Regions from separate parts of the Pectobacterium quasiaquaticum genome, predicted to be linked through region 1. Evidence: predicted binding sites of a transcription regulator. Region 1 holds the regulator's gene; each other region holds the start of a gene.

Region 1 (4,278 bases):
CTCACGCAGGAACCAAGATTTCGCCTCGCCCATGCTGTCTCGCCGCCACGCCATAATAATCTGGCTTTCCATCTGATGCTCCGGTCCAATCACCAGCAAACGCCCTTCGGCAATATCTTGCGCAATCATCTGATACGGCATGGTCGCGACGCCCAATCCCGCCAACAGCGCACGCCGTTTATCATCCAGCGAACTCACCGTCAGACGTTGTTGTTTATCCAACAACTGCACGGTCAGTACCGGGCGTTCACGCGCGGTATCCGCCATCGCAATCCCACGGTATTTCACTCGGGTTGCATCCGAGAGCGGTTCAGGCTCCTGATGAATCGGATGATCTGGGCTGGCGACATAAACGTTATTCATTGTGTACAGCTTGCGGGTATTCATTTCAGAAGACGCACGAAAATGCATGTCCGGCGCAATCACAATATCGGCGCGCCCTTGCTCAAGACGCTCCCATGCCCCAGCCAGCACTTCCGTCAGAATCGATACCTGCGTATTGGCTTTAAGTGCCAGTTTATCGATTAATGGGAAAATTCGCTGAGTCGGGATCAGCGCCTCCGTCACAATCGTCAGGTGCGTTTCCCAACCGCGTGACAGCGCCTCTGCGTCCGTCGTGAGCTTATCCGCGGCCTCCAACAGGATACGACCACGTTCCAGCAGCATCCGCCCAACATTCGTGAATTTAGTACGATGTCCAGAACGATCGAACAACACTACATCTAACTCTTCTTCCAGTTTCTGCATGGTATAGCTCAGCGCAGAAGGCACCCTACCCAGTTCGTCTGCTGCAGCGGCAAAGCTGCCACGACGATCGATCGCATCCATCACCCTCAACGCTTCCAGCGTCAGTGCTCGTTCTCTCGCCATCTTCGTACTCATTCAGGAATTTTGAATATACCCACCAGATTAACTAGCTAACAATCCAACGTCCACACAATTACTATCAGTTCAATAAATAATTCTCTGGGGGATAAAAATTATGATCACACGAAGAGCAGCAGGTCAATGCGGCCAGGCCGACTATGGCTGGTTGCAGGCGCGCTATACCTTTTCTTTTGGTCACTATTTTGACCCACAGCTGCTGGGCTACGCGTCTCTGCGCGTGCTCAATCAGGAAGTATTGGCTCCAGGGGCATCATTTCAGCCGCGAACCTATCCACGGGTTGATATTCTGAATATTATTCTTCAGGGCGAAGCGGAATACCGCGACAGCAACGGCTGCCACATTCAGGCCAAAGCCGGAGATGTGCTGCTGCTCGCCACGCAGCCGAATGTCAGCTATAGCGAACATAATATCAACGCCAACAAACCGCTGACGCGGCTGCAATTATGGCTGAATGCTTGCCAAACGCGAGAAAACAGCCCGTTGCAGCGCATGGGGCTGAGTTCAGTAAATTATACGCTGCTTGCCTCACCGGAAGGTGAGCACAATAGCCTGCAACTGCGCCAGCAGGTTTGGGTTCATCATGTCGATCTCCAGCAGAATGAGCAAAGCACAATCGCGCTACAGGGAAATCAGGCGTATCTCCAACTGATTCACGGTTCAATGGCGGTAAAAGGCAGCCAGAACAGTGAAACACTGCACTGCGGCGACGGAGCCTTCATTAAGGAAGAAACGGCGTTGACGCTACAGGCAGAGTCGCCTTTGCGGGCGCTGCTCATCGATCTGGTCGTGTAGCGCTTCTGTCCGTTGTTTTTTGCAGAGAGTTGTTTTTACAGGAAGTGGTTTTCGCAGGAAAACGCCGCCAGTTCGGCGTTTTTATTCAGTCGTGGTAAGATATCCGTCTTGTTCCTCAATGCGTCAGGGTGATATGACAATGGATTCAACCCAACAGGACAAACTTCTTGCCCAGGCTGAACAGATTTGTCAGCAGCGCGCTGTGCGTCTCACGCCACAGCGGTTAGAGGTTTTACGCCTTATGGCACAGCAGTCGGGTGCTATCAGCGCTTATGACCTGCTGGATCTGCTGCGCGTTTCCGAACCTCAGGCGAAACCGCCGACTGTCTATCGCGCGCTGGATTTTCTGCTGGAACAAGGCTTCATTCATCGCGTCGAATCAAACAACAGCTACGTGCTGTGTCACCATATCGAAGACCACAGCCATACATCTGCCCTTTTCATCTGCGACCGCTGTGGGCAAGTCACGGAACGTCAAACCGAAGGTGTGGAAGAAACGCTGCGTAGTCTGGCACAGCAGTCGGGATTTACGCTGCGTCATAGCGTAGTGGAAGCGCATGGGTTGTGCGGAAGCTGCCAGGAAGTCGCATTATGCAAACAGACGGACCATTGCGATCACGACCATACCGTTCCGATTAAAAAACGATAGTATCCATTGATGGAATCTCCTTCGTGACAGGACGTTGTATACAAAGAAAACGATAGCCCAAAAGCTATCGTTTTCTTTGAGAAGCACGAACGAATTCAGAAAAAACTCGGGCATCTCCTATTACTGTGGAACGGTTAGCTCCAGTCGCTGTTACGAATCACGCCAACCGCCAAGCCTTCTATCGAAAAGCTTTGCTGACGTAGATCGACAACAATCGGGGCAAACTCTTCATTTTCAGCGAGGAGGTGTACCGTATTGCCCTGCTTTTTCAAGCGCTTCACCGTCACTTCATCGTCAATACGCGCGACGACAATCTGGCCGTTGCGCACATCTTCTGTTTTATGCACAGCCAGTAAATCGCCATCCATAATACCGATATTTTTCATCGACATGCCGCTCACCCGCAGCAAAAAGTCAGCGCTGGGTTTGAACATCGCAGGATCAACCTGATAGCGGCATTCGATATGTTCCTGTGCCAGCAGCGGTTCACCTGCGGCCACGCGACCAACCAGAGGAATACCCGTCTCTTCTTCCATCAATAGACGAATACCACGAGACGCGCCCGAAACAATTTCAATCACACCTTTACGCGCCAGCGCTTTCAGATGTTCTTCAGCCGCATTAGGAGAGCGAAACCCCAGTTGTTGAGCAATTTCCGCACGCGTTGGCGGCATTCCGGTTTGCGCAATATGATCGCGGATCAGGTCATAAACCTGCTGCTGCCTTGCTGTTAATACTTTCATTCCGCCCCCTGGTTGTTTATACAGTTTTGCTGTGAGTATATACAGGTAAGCCACAATTGGAAATGAAGATATCGGCAAAGCCCCTGACTTTTACTCATTTATGCGTGCCGTCAGGCAAAATGTTGCCAGAGGATGCAGCCCCACACGACAGCAGCTAACAAGATGGCAACAAAGACAGCCGCCGAGCCAATATCTTTCGCCCGACCGGATAATTCGTGGTGCTCGAGACCAATGCGATCGACCACGGCTTCAATGGCGCTATTGGCCAGCTCAAACAGCATAATCAGTACCACAGACCCGATCAGTAGCAATTTCTCGACCAGCGTAATCGGTAGTAAACACGCGATAATGACGCCGACAAGGGTCAGTATCGTTTCCTGACGAAATGCCGCCTCATGCTGCCACGCCTGCTTCAGCCCCTTAAAGGAATAACCGGTCGCCTTAATAATCCGGGTCATCCCCGTTGCTTTATTCATTTATCCTCCATTTTTAGACTCTAAATAATTCGCATTTTAACGCGCTTACGTTGTCTCATCACCACAGATCTCCGGCGCAGTTTCTGGTATCCTTGCGGCGCATTGCTAACAAGAGGCTCCATGTTGTTATGTCAGGTTGGCGTAAAATTTACTATAAATTATTGAATCTCCCACTGAAACTGCTGGTGAAGAGCAAAGTTGTTCCCGCAGATCCGGTGGTCGAGCTGGGGTTAGATCCCTCACGTCCTATACTCTATGTTCTGCCTTATAACTCTCAGGCGGATCTCTTGACGCTACGAGCGAAATGCCTGGCATTGGGGCTACCCGATCCCTCGCAGCCGTTCGAATTCGATGGCGTCGAACTGCCTAGCCACGTCTTTATCAATGACGGGCCGCGCGTCTTCCGCTATTACGTTCCCAAACAGAAATCCGTCAAGCTGTTCCACGACTATCTGGATTTGCATCGTGCCAATCCAGATTTAGACGTACAGATGGTGCCGGTTTCTGTGATGTTTGGACGTTCTCCGGGTCGGGAAGGTCACGCTCAGGCCGCACCACACCTGCGCTTGCTCAACGGTATCGAGAAATTCTTCGCCGTCCTGTGGCTAGGCCGCGACAGCTTTGTCCGCTTCTCCAGCCCGGTATCACTACGCTATATGGCGACCGAGCATGGTACTGACAAAACCATAGCCCACAAACTGGCGCGTGTCGCACGTATGCACTTCTCCC
Region 2 (4,278 bases), 1.6 Mb from region 1:
TTTTTATCAAACTGACGATGTTCACGCTGCTGCACTACCAGTACGCCCAGCAGGTGGCGACGGTAGATAATGGGAACGCCAAGAAAAGAGCGAAAATGTTGCTCTTTCACAGCGGGGATATATTTGAAACTGGGGTGTGCACGCGCGTCAGCCAGATTGATGGGCTCAGCACGTTGCCCGACCAGCCCGACAATACCTTGCCCAAAAGCCAGCGTAACCGTACGCCCGCGCGGCTTTTTCAACCCGCGCGTTGCCATAAGGTAATAACATTGACGATCGTGATCGGCCAGATAAATGGAACAGACTTCCGTGTCCATAGCCTGACAGGTCTCATTGACCAGAATGTCCAGCGCATCACTAAGGCGGGCCGTTGCCGCAACGTTTTCGACAATTTCTCGCAAGCGCGTGAGCATAATGTGCCTAAATTACCCTCTTTTTCGCCGAAGACCGGATGGCGTAACCACTCGAGCTGCAACACTCTCCTGAAGCAGTATCACCGGATTGATAAATTCCTTCATCACGCGACGATAGACATCTCGCTTAAAAGAGACGACCTGACGTACCGGATACCAGTAACTCACCCAGCGCCAGCCATCAAACTCCGGCGTGCCGCTGCTCTGCATATTGATATCCGATTCATTACACATCAATTGTAGCAAAAACCATTTCTGCTTTTGGCCGATACAGACCGGTTTTGTATCCCAACGCACCAAACGCTTTGGTAATTTATAGCGTAACCAGTTACGGGTAGATGCCAATACGCGCACATCCTTTTTTCTTAACCCGACTTCTTCAAACAGTTCGCGGTACATCGCCTGCTCAGCACTTTCACCGGGGTTAATTCCCCCCTGAGGAAACTGCCAGGAGTGCTGACCATAGCGCCGGGCCCACATCACCTGCCCCTGCCGATTACAAATTACAATACCAACGTTTGGGCGGTAGCCATCATCATCGATCACCGGACTACCTCGATAAACATCAATGCAAAGATGGCCTGATTGTTTCACACTCCCGTCAGGTGGTAAACCACTGCTTAGAAAGCATGTGATACGAATAAAAGTAAGATAACCCACAGATAAGATCAAAGTTATAAACATGTGAAGACAAGAATCGGCAATTTATTCACTTTTTCTGTGGACATCTTTGTGCAGAACCCATGAAGAAGTGAGTAAAACTCATTTTTAATGAAGAAAAAATATTAATGCGAATTAAAAATTAATGCTTTTTATTCATAAAATTACAAACCATTTTACTTGAAATGCCGCTCCCTTATTTTTTGTTCAAATGACATACAATACAAGGTTGGCGAAAGATCGCACTATGCCGATTTTATCCACAGGCAATACCTCAAAGTCAGGCAATAAATAGGCAAAAACAGCAAAAAGGCCGAGCGTCAAGGCTGTAAATCGAACCAGTAATTCATGTTTATGTGGGTTATCCAAGAAATCTGTGGATAACCTAGTGTAAGATCCTGTTTATTGTCGGTGGCTATACGTGCACAATTTGCAAAACGGAGTTAAGTGATCGTCATCACACTAAAAAAAAGCACTACGAATCATGCTATTATTGTTTTTCTCCACAGTCTTGCAGGCTGTGTATGGGTATTTTCTATCTATTGTATTTTTTTTGAGCGGAAAAACATCGGGCTATACGCTATGAATTCACCCACGGTTCACACGACTGTACCACCAAGTGAGCACACGTTGCTGGAGCGCGCGCAATCCCTCGCGGGCTATAATCTCGCTGAATTAGCGGACATCGCTCGCCTGCGCCTTCCTGCCAACCTGAAACGTGATAAAGGTTGGATTGGTATCTTGCTGGAGCGTTTTCTCGGCGCAAGCGCAGGTAGCAAGCCCGAGCAGGATTTCCCCGACATCGGCGTTGAGCTAAAAACTATTCCTATTGATGAACAGGGCAAACCGCTGGAAACCACGTTCGTCTGCGTCGCGCCGTTAACAGGCAACAGCGGCGTGACATGGGAAAGCAGCCACGTTCGGCATAAGCTCGCGCGGGTATTGTGGATTCCGGTGGAAGGCTCACGCCATATCCCGCTGGGAGAACGCCGCATTGGCACACCGCTGATCTGGAGCCCCAATGAAGAGGAAGAGGAACAGTTGCGCTGCGATTGGGAAGAGTTGATGGACCTGATCGTGCTTGGCCGGGTAGAAAGCATCACCGCCCGACATGGCGAAGTACTGCAACTACGCCCAAAAGCGGCAAATAGCCGAGCATTAACCGAGGCAATTGGCGAGTTTGGTCAACCGATTCTGACCTTACCACGCGGGTTCTACCTGAAAAAAACCCTCACCGCGCCGCTACTCGCCCGCCACTTTATGCAGCTAAGCCGCTGAGTTTCATTCGTATCGTGTTTCATTAGCACGATGCTTCATCATCGCCCCGCTTCATCGTACACTAGCCTCATACGCCGCACGCTATTACGCAGCAATAGAGCGGCAAAGGAAACAACGGGGAAAGGCCTGACGCCAACCCAGAGCAAAAGGGACGCCAGCACACGGCCGCAATGCGAAGCCTGACGAGTATATTTCTACGACATCACACTTTCGCTTGCCTACGCCCCGAGCTGGCAGAGTATAATATCGTTTACGTTTCGTTTAAGGTGTATTGATATAATGTTTGATTGGATTGTTGATCCGAACGCATGGTTGGCATTGGGAACGCTGACTATTCTGGAAATCGTTCTTGGGATCGATAACATTATTTTCCTGTCTCTGGTTGTCGCCAAACTGCCTAAAGCCCAGCAAAACAAAGCTCGCCGCATCGGGCTGATGGGCGCGATGTTAATGCGTTTGGGACTGCTCGCTTCTATTGCCTGGGTCATGCGTCTGACCGACCCGCTATTTACCGTCGCTAGCAATGAAATATCCACACGTGATCTGATCCTGTTCTTCGGGGGACTCTTCCTGATCTGGAAGTCGAGTATGGAAATTCACGAAACCGTCGAAGGCGGTTCAGAAGACCATACTTCCAGGGTGTACTCTTTCTTTGGCGCGATTGTACAGATCATGATGCTGGATATTATCTTCAGCCTGGATTCGGTGATCACTGCTGTCGGCCTGTCTGACCATCTGTTTATTATGATGGCAGCGGTTGTTATTGCCGTTCTCGTGATGATGTTCTCTGCGCGCCCTATCGGCGAGTTTGTCGAACGCCATCCGTCCGTCAAAATGCTGGCCTTGTCATTCCTGATCCTGGTCGGGTTCACCCTGATTCTGGAAAGTTTCGACATTCACGTACCGAAAGGCTACATCTACTTCGCCATGTTCTTCTCGATGTCCGTCGAGGCGTTGAACCTGCTGCGCAGTAAAAAAGAAAAAGCAGCGCACTGATCGCCGCATAGCGAGTGCTCACGATAAAGACGTCATAATCAGGCGGCGACCTGTCGCCTGATTACACAATATTAATTCCCTCCAAACACACTTTTTCCATTATTCCTACGTTATCCCCCACAACCATTTGCTAGACTCACTTTAAGATTTTGCATTTATGAACGGGTTAATAGGATGAAAGTACGGATTAAAATGGCAATCACACTAGCGTTATTATTCACTCTGGCAGGCTGTTCCAGTGACTACGTGATGGCGACAAAAGAGGGGCAAATGCTCCTGACGCAGGGAAAACCCGTGCTGGATAAAGATACCGGGTTGCTCAGCTATACCGATGAGCAAGGTAATCAGAAACAAATCAACAGCGATCAAATCTCCCAGATCGTGCAGCGCTAGCCTCAGCTTTAGCCCGATATTCCCACCATCGGGCGACGTCTTCCAGCAAAATCCTGCTAACGGCAATAGAAGAGACTTCCCCACTCGCCACGGCTTCGTTATAGTCGAATTCAGGTGTGTCTTCCCAAAATCATTGGAATCGCAGCAAATCATGCGGAGATGACGGGAAATGCGCCTGCTATTTTCAGACATAAGGAAGCTGGCAATGCAATATCACCGTATACCTCATAGTTCTTTAGAAGTAAGCGTGCTGGGCCTTGGTACGATGACCTTTGGCGAACAGAACAGCGAAGCAGACGCTCATGCCCAGTTAGATCACGCCATTGCCGCAGGTGTTAACCTGATTGACACAGCAGAAATGTACGCCGTTCCTCCGCGCCCTGAAACACAGGGGCTAACCGAGAGCTATATCGGTTCCTGGCTGAAATCCCGTGGCGGACGTGAAAAATTGATTGTGGCCAGTAAAGTCTCCGGCCCCGTGCGCGGAAACGATCACAGCATCCGGCCACAGCAGGCGCTGGACAGAAAAAACATCCGT
Region 3 (4,278 bases), 1.1 Mb from region 1:
TTCTGCTCGGCGCATTAGGGCAACGCTATGCAACCATCGCGTTTGGTGCACTGCTGATCGCGATTTACACCATGCTGGGCATATCCCTTTACGACAACTGGTATCAGCAGCCCATCATGCTGTTGATCGGGGCCTCCTGGTACAATCTGCTGACGCTATTCGGCCATCTGCTCTTCCCCATCCGCCCGTTACAGGACAACCTCGCGCAGTGTTATCAGCAGTTGGCCCACTATCTGGATGCCAAAGCCAACCTCTTCGATCCTGATATTGAAGAAGAAACCGATAAGCCTTTGATTGACGTCGCGATGGCAAACAGCCAACTGGTTACGACACTCAATCAGACCAAGTCATCGCTGTTAACGCGCCTGCGGGGCGATCGCGGCCAGCGTGGAACGCGTCAAACACTGCACTACTATTTCGTCGCGCAGGATATTCACGAACGAGCCAGTTCATCGCATGTTTACTATCCGCAATTGCGTGAGAAACTGCGTTATAGCGACGTCCTATTTCGCTTTCAGCGCCTGCTGAGTATGCAGGCCAAAGCCTGTCAGCAGTTGTCGCAATCCATTCTGCTGCACCAAAAATATCAGCATGACAGCCGCATTGAACGGGCTTTCGTGCATCTCGAATCTGCTATTGCGCGTATCGCGGCCAACAACATGGCGGACGCCTCACAAATTAAGGCGCTCACCTATCTCTTAAATAACTTACGCGCCATTGATGCCCAGTTGGCGACTATCGAATCCGAACAGGCCATTGAGCAAGAGAACAACCCAGAAAACACGCTGGCAGACGACAAAATCACGGGCTGGAGTGACATCCACTTACGTATTAGCCGCCACCTGACGCCGCAGTCAGCACTGTTTCGTCATGCCATCCGTATGTCCGTGCTGCTCTGTAGCGGATACGCGTTGATTCAGGTCACGGGCTTGCAACACGGTTATTGGATTCTGCTCACCAGCCTGTTTGTTTGTCAGCCCAACTATAACGCCACTCGGCGGCGGCTGACGTTGAGAATTATCGGGACATTGACTGGCATTTTGATCGGCCTGCCCATCCTGTACTTCGTTCCTTCGTTGGAAGGACAGCTCACGTTGATCGTTATTAGCGGCGTACTATTTTTCGCCTTTCGCAACGTGCAGTACGCCCACGCAACCATGTTTATTACGCTGCTTGTCCTGCTTTGTTTCAACCTGTTGGGTGAAGGCTTTGACGTTGCGGTGCCACGCATTATTGATACGCTACTCGGGTGTGCCATCGCATGGGCGGCGGTGAGCTTTATTTGGCCAGACTGGAATTTCCGCGGTCTGCCAACCATCATCAATAAAACATTGGACGCCAACTGCCGTTATCTTGATGCGATCATGGTTCAATATTATCAGGGGAAAGATAATAGCCTGCCTTATCGCATTGCCCGCCGCGATGCGCATAACTGCGATGCAGAACTGGCGTCCGTCGTGTCGAATATGTCTTCAGAACCTCATGCGACCAGAGGTAAGCTGGACAGCGCATTCCGCTTCATGTGCCTGAATCATACGTTGCTAAGCTATATTTCGACGCTCGGCGCACATCGAGGGAAAATTACCTCAACGGAAACGCTGCAATTGCTGGATGATGCCGTTTGCCATGTTGATGATGCGCTACACTGTGACGAAGAGGAAAGTTTGCGTATCAATCAGGGATTGAAAACCATTACCGCCAGCCTTCAATCCCTTTCACCCGAGTCAGACAGCAAAGAATCATTAATTATTCAGCAAATCGGCCTGCTGATCGGCCTCTTACCTGAACTCGTACAGCTAAAAAATGACATGATGACACAGTGAAAATAGGTGCGTTTCTTAGTGCTTTGGCCCTTTGGATACCGCATTATTTTTATACCATTCCAACAGTTCGTTGCGGATACCGCGAGGGAGTGCCGCTTGATGCGTACCACAAATTGCACCAGCAAGCGCCAATAGCACATTGACACTCAGATTAGCGCGAACCTTCCGCAACTTGAGGTAGCTGTTTTTTGCACCGTAATGCTGTAACTCATCAACATTCTTGATCCCCGCTTTCCACAGCAGCCGTTCGATATCATGGTTAAGATTCGGAAGATCCTTTAACCGACCGTTGGTACTTCTGACTGCTCTATCATACTGCGCACCTCCCAGCGCCAAACGGGCGAAATACAGTAGCTGCTCAGATTCTTGCCATAATGCTTCATCGACAAGGAAGTAATTCAAAGGAACAGGCATGCCACGCTTGGTATAAATCAGATTAGGCATATCACGCTGTTGAAAATATTTTTCATCTTTCTTGCTGGCGCGAAGATAAAGTTCTCCTTCAGACACCAGTCCAAAAATCGTTTTATTTGCTGCGATGCTGTAGCCACCAAATTGGGAACGCGACGTGATGTCCCCCAGAGATGAAAAAGACTGTTGAGATTGCAAAATCCTTTTTTTGCATAATTGCTTCATTGCCATAATCCTTAGTATTGAAATGATCTCTTCCTGAACGATTAAAAATATCTGTAGCAGGAACAAATAATTAACCACAGCTCCGATATAGCTTCAAACAGTAAATGTGTTTACTGTCTCTTGCATAAGGAATATGCGAAGCGCTTTCAAAAAATCAGGTTGATTTTCACGCACACAGCAGATACTGTATGTTCATACAGTAACACTATGGGTAGAACTCATTATGCGTACGCAATCAATCGGCTCTCACAACATCGAGTCGTCATCGTTTTCTGCAAATCAACACACTGCGGAGCCCTCGGTTGCCGTAGGTGGAATTATCAGCGAAATCGTGTACAACGCCGATCAGCCCATAGTCACACACCTCTTATTACCGCTCTTACAGCAGCTAGGCACGCAGTCTCGTTGGTTGCTATGGCTTTCACCTCAGCAAAAATTGAGCCGCCCTTGGGTACAGCAATCTGGGCTACCGCTGGATAAAATGGTACAGCTCCACCACATCAATCCGCAGTTTGCGGTTGATGCCATGGAAAAGGCCTTGCTGACAGGGAATTACAGCGCTGTTTTATGCTGGTTACCGCACGAATTGACGGAAGAAGAGAAGGTTCGATTACGTCATGCCGCACAGGCAGGAAATACGTATGGCTTTATCATGCGACCAGAAAGTGCTGGCGGTGACGCCTATAGACTGTTTCCTAGCCTTAAAATTCATTCGACATTGTATCATTAAGTAAATTAAGAATTTTCTCAGCCCCTTCCGGCTATATACCTTGTCGAACGCCGCAGAGCGGTATTCTGCGGGCTTTTTGGCTATATTTAATACAGTACAAAGGCGTGAGATCTGTCAAAAGCATCGACTATTTGTTAGCAAGTATGTATGAATCGTGCGGTTTTCTTATGACGCAAATCACATCATACTTGTAACTTTCTCATCACGTTGTAGACTTTAACCCGCTGGAGTTGCTCTTTTATAACGTCAGTTAACTGACAGTAAGTCATAAATAAGGGCAAAGTCTCCAACCAAAGGATTTTAACCAAAGGTTTATTAGCCCTTCAGGTTAATTGCCGATTTGGATGATAATGAGGCGTAAAATGAAAAAAACAGCTATAGCAGTTGCAGTGGCACTGGCTAGCTTCGCGACCGTCGCGCAAGCAGCTCCTAAAGACAATACTTGGTACACCGGTGGTAAACTGGGTGTGTCTCAATTCCACGATACGGGTTTCTACGGCAATGGTTACAACGGTATCGTTAACAACCCGATCAAAAGCAAGTTAGGTGCGGGTGCATTTGTTGGTTATCAAGCCAACCCGTATCTGGGCTTTGAACTGGGCTACGACTGGCTAGGCCGCATGAAGTATGCAGGTTCCACTTCTAACCCAGCAGACAGCGCGAGCTTCAAAGCACAGGGCATCCAACTGGCTGCTAAACTGAGCTACCCTGTTATGCCTGATCTGGATGTTTATACTCGTCTAGGCGGTATGGTATGGCGCGCTGACAGCCATGCAGCTATTGGTGGTGGCGACATCAACAACGACGACACTGGCGTTTCTCCGCTGGCTGCAGTTGGTGTTGAATATGCTCTCGACAAAAATTGGGCTGCCCGTGTTGACTACCAGTGGGTAAGCAACATTGGTGATGCTGGTACCGTTGGTGCCCGTCCAGACAACCTGCTGATGAGCGTTGGCCTGTCTTACCGTTTCGGCCAGGATGACCGCGTAGCACCTGTTGTTGCTCCGGCTCAAGCTCCAACTCCAGCGCCAGCTCCAGTTGTTGAAACCAAGCGTTTCACACTTAAATCTGACGTCCTGTTCAACTTCA

The links. The regulator LexA, encoded in region 1, represses DNA repair genes until DNA is damaged. The targets are predictions, from matches to a motif close to TNCTGTATGTACATACAGNA.
Region 2: a site for LexA is predicted at 1,398-1,417, ahead of mutH (DNA mismatch repair endonuclease MutH). Genes of this name have one in related genera too.
Region 3: a site for LexA is predicted at 2,642-2,661, ahead of sulA (SOS-induced cell division inhibitor SulA). Genes of this name have one in related genera too.

The regions. Positions count from the first base shown of each region.
Region 1 covers NZ_CP065177.1:570,030-574,307, reverse strand. The annotation lists gene IG609_RS02695 (LysR family transcriptional regulator) at 1-870, opposite strand, end outside; gene IG609_RS02690 (pirin family protein) at 983-1,681, shown strand; gene zur (zinc uptake transcriptional repressor Zur) at 1,821-2,330, shown strand; gene lexA (transcriptional repressor LexA) at 2,465-3,073, opposite strand; gene IG609_RS02675 (diacylglycerol kinase) at 3,184-3,549, opposite strand; gene plsB (glycerol-3-phosphate 1-O-acyltransferase PlsB) at 3,678-4,278, shown strand, end outside.
Region 2 covers NZ_CP065177.1:3,409,059-3,413,336, forward strand. The annotation lists gene ptsP (phosphoenolpyruvate--protein phosphotransferase) at 1-413, opposite strand, end outside; gene rppH (RNA pyrophosphohydrolase) at 426-959, opposite strand; gene mutH (DNA mismatch repair endonuclease MutH) at 1,656-2,351, shown strand; gene IG609_RS15610 (TerC family protein) at 2,631-3,347, shown strand; gene IG609_RS15615 (YgdI/YgdR family lipoprotein) at 3,522-3,740, shown strand; gene IG609_RS15620 (NADP(H)-dependent aldo-keto reductase) at 3,946-4,278, shown strand, end outside.
Region 3 covers NZ_CP065177.1:1,667,619-1,671,896, reverse strand. The annotation lists gene yccS (YccS family putative transporter) at 1-1,823, shown strand, start outside; gene IG609_RS07725 (TfoX/Sxy family DNA transformation protein) at 1,839-2,459, opposite strand; gene sulA (SOS-induced cell division inhibitor SulA) at 2,683-3,189, shown strand; gene ompA (porin OmpA) at 3,552-4,278, shown strand, end outside.